Regions from separate parts of the Paenibacillus sp. FSL R10-2736 genome, predicted to be linked through region 2. Evidence: riboswitches for the same ligand, from Rfam matches in the RefSeq annotation. Region 2 holds a riboswitch; each other region holds the start of a gene.
The links. Region 2 has a riboswitch for cyclic di-AMP ahead of NSQ73_RS23560 (hypothetical protein). Riboswitches for the same ligand answer to the same signal wherever they lie in the genome.
Positions count from the first base shown of each region.

Region 1: linked by a shared signal. The riboswitch ahead of NSQ73_RS33080 (hypothetical protein) and the one ahead of NSQ73_RS23560 (hypothetical protein) in region 2 are both predicted to bind cyclic di-AMP.
Region 3: linked by a shared signal. The riboswitch ahead of NSQ73_RS30335 (3D domain-containing protein) and the one ahead of NSQ73_RS23560 (hypothetical protein) in region 2 are both predicted to bind cyclic di-AMP.

Region 1 is NZ_JBBOBN010000002.1:1,138,847-1,142,121, forward strand. Features, by position in the region: gene NSQ73_RS33065 (class I SAM-dependent methyltransferase) at 1-78, opposite strand, end outside; gene NSQ73_RS33070 (hypothetical protein) at 208-339, shown strand; gene NSQ73_RS33075 (hypothetical protein) at 461-649, shown strand; gene NSQ73_RS33080 (hypothetical protein) at 1,100-1,543, opposite strand; cyclic di-AMP (ydaO/yuaA leader) riboswitch at 1,719-1,886, opposite strand; gene NSQ73_RS33085 (MerR family transcriptional regulator) at 2,464-2,865, shown strand; gene NSQ73_RS33090 (oxidoreductase) at 2,862-3,275, shown strand, end outside.
Region 2 is NZ_JBBOBN010000001.1:5,504,212-5,507,486, reverse strand. Features, by position in the region: gene NSQ73_RS23565 (glycoside hydrolase family 88/105 protein) at 1-1,137, shown strand, start outside; cyclic di-AMP (ydaO/yuaA leader) riboswitch at 1,410-1,596, shown strand; gene NSQ73_RS23560 (hypothetical protein) at 1,754-2,299, shown strand; gene NSQ73_RS23555 (flotillin family protein) at 2,322-3,275, shown strand, end outside.
Region 3 is NZ_JBBOBN010000002.1:506,512-509,786, reverse strand. Features, by position in the region: gene rnmV (ribonuclease M5) at 1-161, opposite strand, end outside; gene NSQ73_RS30335 (3D domain-containing protein) at 322-1,497, opposite strand; cyclic di-AMP (ydaO/yuaA leader) riboswitch at 1,786-2,015, opposite strand; gene NSQ73_RS30330 (TatD family hydrolase) at 2,214-2,984, opposite strand; gene NSQ73_RS30325 (HD domain-containing protein) at 3,038-3,275, opposite strand, start outside.

The sequences.
Region 1 (3,275 bases), on a different contig from region 2:
TAGGATGGCCGAGTCAGAAGGTTCAAATCCCCACATCGTTTGTTTTTCTATGAAGCTTGCTTCCCAGAACTCCGTCATAGCCCGATCTCCTTTAATTTCACCAGATAGTTATTACAGACACATTATATCTACAATAAAACCGATTAGCAATGTTATTGTTAATCCTCGTATCTAAACAGATAGACTTTTGTGAAGCGGGCGGATATTATGTTAGATGGATTTAGAACGATTAAGCAGCAGAAGCTAAGTGATGATCTGGAGCTGAACAGTGTGGTAGTGAGCTATCTGGATGATTTCAATGATATCTATAAGTGGATTGAATATGCATCGGATGATTGATCGCGAAACGGGCTTATGAATAATGCTGTTCTATAGAGTGAGTACAAACCACCCCAAACTGGTTAAAACCCAGCAGATAGTGTACCTTAGTAATATTAGTAATTAGGAGTGGTGATTTTTTGTGAAAAAAAGTAGACAGACCCCCGTGCTGGTCGTGCTCTCCATCCTGCTGATCATTATCAGCAGCCTGATCCCGTCAGACAAATCGACCTGGCTGGGAGCACTGCAGACCATCTTGCTGGGCGTCGGGCTGCTCGGATGCTGCATGGCTTTTTGGCGGTTCGCCAAGGGCGGCAAGGGCAAGCGCTGATTTCTGGCACTGGAACGGATAGCATAGCAAATGGAGAGCCGTGGCGGATGCTACGGCTTTTATTAATATGTACGACGTCTGCGGATTTACTCTATGCAGCGCTTGCTACGCGGACTGAGAGGACCTTATTTTGTGAAAAAGTCTGCTTTTTTGCCTGTTGCGGACTCAGGAGCGCTTATATTGTTCAAGGGAGCTCAAAATGAGGCGAAACTGGTTAGTTAAGGTCCTCTGAGTCCGCATGGATCGCTGATTCGCCTGATTGGGCGAAATAACGGATCTACAGTCCGCATGGATCGCAGTGGCATGATTAAAGCTATTGATGCAGGAGCAAACACACGTCCTTAACCACATTGATCCTAATCAATCCACCAAAATGAATCCACGATCTACCATAACCAAGCTACTGTAATCATTCTGGCCTTAATAAGTCAGACCCCACCCAGCAGCTCCCTATCCCGCCGACGGACGCGGGACAGCTGGCCGCGCAGCAGCCATCTGTTCGCGAATCCCTCTGAGCTGCGCTTTCAGCTCAGGGACGCTTCGCTGCAGGATGAGGCTGATCTCGGGCAGCGGCAGCTGGATGCCGTACCATAAGGCGCTGGCGATCTGATCCTCCCAGGTGAGCAGGGCAGAAGAGCAGCGGCCGCGGTCTTGAGCAACCAGCGAGCATTGCCGGATGCATTCCCTGTAGGCGGCAAGGGAGAAGTCCGATGGGATGCTGCCCTTCAGCCACGGCTCATAGAGTGCCGCGAATGTGGCAGTTGTGGCTTGATCGGCGCGGGCGCCCTTCTCCAGCAGCAGACAGCTTAGCGCATAGATGGTTCCGCTGTATTGTTCAATATAGCCGGTGAATCCGGCAGCGGCAGCTGCTTCGGACGATAATGGGTCTGGCATGTGGACACGTTCCTTCCTGAATGTGGGCGATTTATAGTTTGGATATGTAGCTGATTGGTTTGCCGAAATGCTGATCCGCCGGAATAAGTGCGCAAAAAACCGCAGACAGAGGAGGACCTCTGCTGCGGTTTTGTTGCAGGCGTAAGAAGCCTGGGGCAAAATCGTGGCGGATCAAGATCTCTCTCTTTACGCTTACGGGGTTAGCTGTCGGATTCGGACGGTGAGAGTCGCCCTACCTTTTGAGACTGCGTAATTGAAGTCTCCTTCGGATTCACCCCAAGTAGGCCTGTGGCCTGATGGTTCCCCCGTTTTCCGCTTAGCGGAAATTCAGCGTGCATTCACATTTTCACTGGTAACTTTCAACACGAATCATACCCTTTCAGGGTTGTCTTTGTAAAAATGGAAAAGAGTGCTTCTGCGCCGGATTTGCAATAAATTGCTGCTTTGCGAGGAATATTGGAGACTAAAACCATATATGTGGCCGATTATCATCCGTTTATCTCGCTCAATCGCCGTTTTTTATTTTTGAGAGGCAGCGGCAGGAGAACTCCGGAAATATTAATGCGTTAGACGGAAATACCGTCAATAATGGATTTTTGAAAAATGGTGTATTAGTGAGTAATCGGGAGATAATGGGAGATCGATGTTATTGTATGCGTTACCCGTAAGGCAAATAGATTCGTGATTGTGTTATTAGGGTAATTATGGCGGTTTACAAATTGCCCCTGAATTAGAGCCTGATTCTACGAAAATGCTTCCGTTCTAGCCCTGCAAACGATACATCCCGGAGGGCCTAATCCCCCGTTTCCCGAACGCTTGACTTGGACCATACTCCAGGGATTATCATTTGATTCTGTAAGGGCAGACTGTCAATAAAGTACCAAGCCTGAAAGCCAGACTAAGAAGGAGGCCGGCAGCAAATGGAGACTGCTTTTACGATTGCCGAGGTAGCAGAGCGGACAGGACTCAGCCAGGATACCATCCGCTATTATGAGAAAATCAAGCTGCTCCCCCCGGCAAGCCGCAAGGAGAACGGCCAGCGGGCATACAGCAGGCGTGAGCTGGACAGGGTGCACTTCGTCGCTATTCTCAAAAGAACCCATATGCCGCTGCGCACCATTCAAGAATATATCCGGGCTTCAGCGGAAGAGGACTACGAGGAATGCTACAGTGTGCTGGACGGGCATAAAACGTTGATTGAAGAGCAGCTCACGGAACTTACGGCGGCACTGGAGCTTATGCAATACAAGCTGAAGAACTTCCGGGAGCTTAAGGACGGCAGGTTCATCGCGGAAATGGAACAGAGGAGGAACGAGGAATGAATACTGGGATGAATCAAGAGACGAACAGCGGGTTATATAACGCGAAAGCTAAGCAGCAACCGATTCTTTCCGGATATGGTCCGGACACTACGGCAGAGCAAGTAATCCAAGGCCATAATCTGAGCGGTAAAATAGCGGTCGTGACCGGCGGCTACTCCGGCCTGGGCCTGGAGACCACACGTGTCCTGGCTGCCGCGGGGGCCACTGTGATAGTTCCCGTTCGGACACCGGAGAAGGCCCGGCTTGCCCTTGCCGGGATTCCCGGTGTCGAGCTGGAGGCGCTGGATTTGCTGGACCCGGCATCTGTGGATGCCTTCGCGCAGCGGTTCCTGGACTCCGGCCGGCCGCTGCATATGCTGATTCACAGCGCAGGCATCATGGCCTCGCCGCTGGCCCGCGACAGCCGCGGG
Region 2 (3,275 bases):
CCCTTTGGGGAAGGGGCGGAGAGCTGCTTTTGGCGGGTAGACCGCCCCGGCGGAGCGGTCAGGCCGTATCTGGAGAGCACGCTGTACGGACGCTGGAATTATCCGCTGGGCGTGACGTTATACGGGCTGCTGTGCACAGGGATTGTGCTGGATGATTCCCATTACACCGCTTATTCCAGAGGCCATATTGAGCAGTGCACACGGCTTCATGAATATGCACTCTGGGACACGGGCCGTTACGGCGCTCCGGGAATTAATCAGCAGCTGGCGCTAATCGACTCCCTGGATGATTGCGGCTCATTCGGTGCGGCGATGCTGGCAGCGCACAGCGTGCAGCCGCTGCCTGGAGCAGCCGGGGCGGCAGAATATATTGCCCGTTACATTCACGGGACACAGTCCCGTGACGAGGCGGGTGCGCTTTACCGCACCCGGGGCACGACCGACTTCATGCAGGGAACGATGTGGTGTGATGATTTGTATATGAGCACCCCTTTTCTGGTCCGGTACTATCAGCTAACCGGCAATGCTGAATATCTGGATGACGCAGTGGCCCAGTTTCTGCATTACCGCGCGCGGCTGTTCCAGCCGGAGCTTGGCATTATGCACCATGTCTATGACTATAAATTCGGCAAGCCGAACGGTGTGCATTGGGGCAGAGGCAACGGCTGGGTGCTGTTCTCACTGACCGAGCTGCTGGAGATTCTGCCGGAGCAGCACCCGCAGCAGCCGGAGCTGCTGGATTATTTCCGGGAGCTGTGTGAAGGGTATCTGCGGCTACAGGATGCAGCAGGGTTATGGCATCAAGTTCTGACGGATGCCGAATCCTATGCGGAGGCATCCTGCTCTTCAATGTTCGTGTATGCATTCGCTAGAGGGGCGCGCAGAGGCTGGCTGCTCAAGCCGCACCCCTACGCCGCTGCAGCAATACGCGGCTGGCACGCCCTTGCCGAATACTGCATCGACAAGCAGGGGAATGTCTACGGCGTCTGCCGGGGATCAGGCTACTCCTTCAATAAGCTCTATTACAAGGAGCAGCTCACCTGGCAGCTCAACGATACTCACGGAATTGGCATAGTACTGCTGGCCGGTATTGAAGCGCTGGAGCTTACGCGGGAGCTGGAAGCACAGAAACGATAAAGAAATTATACTGTATTGATAATATTTGCCGGCCGGGGCTGTCTAGTAAGCAGATTCACTGCTTACTAGACAGCCTCTTTGCTATGTAACAGCACTGCTCCAGAGAAACGGAGCAAGAAGGAGTAAATCATCGGCCGCTTAAGAACGAAAGCAAAGAATACGCCTTCATTCATGCAGGGACGGCATTTTTGGCTTCTTTTGTCAACCGCAGCGTTTTACATTAAATGGCTGCAGGCGTAAGATTCAAATCAACAACCGAATGAAATTTAACTGTTCTCAAATGGCTGAATTCCAGTAATGGGAACGGGGGAACCAACGGTGATTACGGCTTTTGCTCAGATAGCGGCCGCTCACCTGGGGTGAATCCTTGCTGCATGCTGTAACGGTGCTCCGGCAAGGTAGGGCAATCTCGCTGCCCGAATCCGTCAGCTAACCCCGTAAGCCTCGAAGAGAGAGGATGAGCGCCATGATCGATTAACCGACCACGGAGAGCCCTGCTGCTGCTGTGGTCTTTTTGCTGTGCAGGCAGTGGGGGAAGACGGTCTGAATCAAGAATAACAATTCATATAACAACGTAAAAAGTATCTTTATAATGTGATCTGAACTGCCTAAGGAGGTGATCGTTATCTTAACTATATTTATCGTGTGCTTCTGGGTCGGACTGCTCCTACTCCTAAGCGGCGGACTTCACGGGCATGGCCTGGCGGGTCATCTGCATGCGGGGGGCGGTGACGCCGGGGGTCCGGGCTTTGTGCCTATACTCCCGCTGATGGTGTTTGTCACAGTCTGGGGCGGCTCTGGTTATGTGCTTATCCGCTTCAGCGGAATGAGCGTGCTTGCAGTAGTGCTGATCTGTACCATGATTGCCTTGCTGACAGGGTGTCTGATGTATGCAGTGCTGGCCCGGGTGATGACCCGGTATGACAGCAGCATGAATGAATTGGATTATGAGCAGGCAGGGCAGCTTGGATACATCAGTGTGCCTGCAGCGGATGGGACAGCCGGGGAAATGAAATATGTGCTGCACGGAACGATGCGCTCCATTGGAGTGAGGGCAGCAAGCGGCCAGCAGCTTGTGAGGGGCGACAGGGTGATTATTTTGAAGGTGGATAAGGGAATGGCGGAAGTAACCCTCTTCGAGAGGGAATTCGGAGAATTATAAATGACGGGGAGTGTCGGACCAAATGGTTATTCTTTATTTAATCTCGGGCATTGTTGTTGTTATTCTGCTGGCTTTGTTCAGTATCGTGACCGCTTATAAAAAAGTCCCGCCCAATCAGGCGATGATTGTATACGGTCTCGGCGGTAAAAGAGTGGTGCAGGGCGGCGGTACGTTCGTCATCCCCGGCTTCCAGAACAATAAGACCATCTCGATGATGCTGATGAGCTTCGATGTCATTCCGGCGCAGGCGATGTTCTCCCGGCAGGGCATCAAGCTCAACCTGGAGGCGGTCGCCCAGATAAAAATCAAAAGCGATCCCACCGCTATTCTGACGGCCAGTGAGCAGTTCATCGACCGGCCGGAAGAAGACCGCGAGACGATTATCCTGCATTCGGTGGAGGGCCACCTGCGCGGCTTGATCGGGCAATTGACGGTGGAATCCATCCTCAAGACGCCTGATGAAATCAACAGCAAGATGAGGGAGACCTGCTCGGAGGACCTCGACAAGATGGGGCTTGAGGTCGTCAGCTTCACCATCAAGAAAATTACGGATGACAAAGGGTATATCGACAATATGGGGGTTCCGGAAATTGAGCGCATCCGCCGCGATGCCAGCATTGCCAAGGCGGAAGCGGAACGCGACATTCAGATCAAGCAGGCCGAGGCGGAGAAGGAATCCTCCATTGCCAAAGCCAATGCGCATCAGGCCACCATTGAAGCGGGAACCGCCGCCCGCGCGAAGGAATCCCTGTTTGAGAAGGAACTGAACATCAAGCAGGCGGATTTCAAGCTGGAGACAGAAGTGAAGAAGGCACAGGCGGATCTTGCGTATGAATTGCAGCAGAACAAAATTAAGCAATCGCTCGTTACCGAACAGGTCAAAATCACGCAGATGGAAGCGGAGGCCAACCGCACAGTCCGGGAAATTGAAGTCGAGCTGAGACAGCGGGAGCTGGAGGCAACGGTGATCAAGCCT
Region 3 (3,275 bases), on a different contig from region 2:
GTGAGGATGATAACCCCTCTGCGTTCCATGGCTAATGTAATCTTCGCAATGACCTTGCGGTCCACTGCGGAACCGCCTGTTTCAATCGTATCCGCTTCTACGGCCCGCTTAACGGCCACGGTATCGCTTTTACCTTCGACGACAATTAATTCTTTAATCATAAATAATTTACTCCCTTACTCTAAAACGCAAAAAGAAGAGGATTCGCTCCCCTTCTTTTTGGCTAAAGGATGTATAAGTGATGAGCGGCAGCTCTCTAAATTCCGTAAGTGCTACCCCCACTATATCTTATAAACCGCTAATTTGCAAAAGACTTGCCGCTTAGTTAAGCTCCGGCTTCACAGGTCCAATCACATAGATGGTCCGCGACTTCCGGCCGAAATTACGGGCATGGCTCAGTGAATCGTAGTAAACATCTACCTTGTTGCCTTTAATGGCACCGCCGGTATCCTCTGCTCGGCGAAACCCTAATCCCTCAATGTACACCCACCAGCCAATTGGTATTACATTCGGATCCACTGCAATAGTGCGGCCTTCCGTTACGCGTGTGCCGGAGGCGGTACGTGTTCCAATTCCCGGTTCTTCCGAGGAATACGCCGTCATGGATACGTTTTTGATCATTTTTTTGTATTCAAAATCTACGCCTGCCTTGCTCGTGACGTTGTTGCTCTTTGCGCTGACTTTGGATGATTTGGAGGTTGTAGTTGCTTTGGATGTAGTTGCTTTGGATGTAGTTGCTGCAGCTACAACAGGCTTCGGAACCGCTTTGGTACCGACAGCAATAACCTTATCTTTGGTTACCGTCTGAACTTCCTTGCCGACCATATTCATGGAGACTAGCTCCCCATCCTGATATATCTTCTCGATATGCTGGATGATCGCGCCCGGCTTGCCTGCCTGTGCAACTCTTACGTCTCCCTTATACAGAGAGGGGTCTGCGGTTTTGATGACCTTAAAAGGCAAGTTTACTGTCCGCTGTACGGTCTGCTTGGTAATACGGACAATCTTGACTTCCATGTCGGGTGTGACTGCGGTATCAAGCGAAGGGAAAATCTTGTCATTGCCCTCCAGGCTGTAACCCAGCTTGGTAATGGCATCTCCGAGCGAATCCTCGGTGGTGTATATGGTCTTGGTTGCACCGTCTGCAGTAAGCATAAGCTTCTGCGCACGGGTGATTACGACACGGTCGCCGTCTTGTATTTCATCACTAAGGCCAATAGATAGCTCATCATACGGCTGCAGCGAAATTTGTTCCTTTGCCAGCACATCACTGAGCAGCGCTTCCCGCGTCTCCAGTGTCTGTACCTGTCCGTCTATAACTAAAATAATTTCTTTATTACTCTGACCGTGTACGTACAGCAGAATTAACAGTGCGATAACAATCGATATCACACCTGCAAGTGAAAGTACGCGAGGATTCACTTGCTTCAACCGTAATGCGAAAGACCTGCTGGATGATTGCGAATCATGGGATACCTCTGGTTGGAATACGCCCACTCTCTCCATCCTCCTTACATAGCCCCGTCGTCCAAGTTATATCAAGGTGACTGCATCATTTCTGACGAAACTAGGTTTGAGATTGCAACAGGATACGCCCGCATTGCTCCAGCGTTTCCTGCTCATGGATCGCCTGCTCGGCATAGCTACTCCGGATATCTGTTATATAACAGTATGCCGGGAACATCCGCATTATTCAAAACAAAAAAAAGCCCAAAAAAGAGTTCACAGAGGACTCTTTCGTGGCTTCTCCGGTGTCGAATACGCGGGAATGTTTATGCACGAGGTTTCCTCTCTTACTTGCGCTTACGGGGTTAGCTGTCGGGTTCGGGCATAAGAGAGACGCCCTATCTCAGGTCACCCGCTCACGGCGGTTGCCCTCAAATTCACCCCAAAGACCACGTGAAGAAATCAAATAAATTCTGCGGCAATTCTGTGTTGTACTCTATGTACGGGCATGCGGCAGGGCATTTATTGGTTCCCCCGTTCTCCATACGGAGACTCAGCGAGACGATCCATGAAATAGTGACTGTCACAGTAACAACAGCTCACTGCACTGAAAAGATGATATCCTGTTTTGATGCATGTTGTAAAGGACGATTCAACCACGTTTACGTAAAAAAATGATTAAAATATTGTAATATTCAGCCGTTTTTAGACTATAAAAGTTTAATATATCGGCTATACTTCATTTTTCACCGCTTTTTCTCCCGTTTTCAGACAATTCCAAATCGTTCCAGTGCGTTCGCATACGTAATTTCCGCCAATTCCTGTAAATCAATCCCTTTTATTGCCGCAGCTGCCTCCGCTACCAGTCTTACGTGTGCGGTCTCATTCCGCTTGCCGCGGAAGGGGTGCGGAGTCAAATATGGGGAGTCCGTTTCGATCAGCAGCCGGTCCAGAGGAGTCTGGGCGAGCACCTCTTTGGGCACCCTGGCATTCTTAAACGTAATCGGTCCGCCGAAGGACAAATGGAAGCCGAGATCCAGACACATTTTGGCGCTTTCCCAGCTGCCGGAGAACGAATGCATCACCCCTCCAACCTCACCCGCTTTTTCCTCCCGCAGAATCCGGATTACATCCTCGTGGGCATCGCGGTTATGGATACAGATGGGCATCTTCAGTTCACGTGCCAGGCCAATTTGCTTGCGGAATACCTCATGCTGCACATCCTTAGGAGAGGTGTCCCAATAATAGTCAAGTCCGATCTCACCGATGGCCACTACCTTGGGATGACTGCAAAGCGAAGCGATCCATTCGAGGTCGCCCTCCTTCATACTGAATGCATCCTGTGGATGCCAGCCCACCGCTGCATAAATATAATCATATTTCTCTGCGAGCTCCATCGTTGTCGGAATCGTCTCCCGGTTGAAGCCGATATTGATCATTTTACTGACTCCGGACTCCAGCGCCCGGGCGATTACCTCCTCGCGGTCCTCGTCGAATTGCGGAGCATCCAAATGGGTATGTGTGTCGAATAACTGCATTATATTTCATCCTTTCCGCCTTCATTTCTATGATGAATTACAAGTATTTTAGGTTATTTTGCAAAAATATCTGCGATGGAGGGCGGCAGCTGTGGAAGGGCTTTCTGCAGCCTGTCCTGCGGGAAATAGAGATGGTATCTGCCTCGGTGAATCCCGCTGATTGAGCGTACAATATCCGATACCTCTGAGATCTCCCGCAGCTTATCATGACGGTCCAGAAGCAGAATCTGTTTGCTGTCAAAAGCATCCCCCGGACGGAATACATCATAAGGAAGATCTGTCGGAAAATCA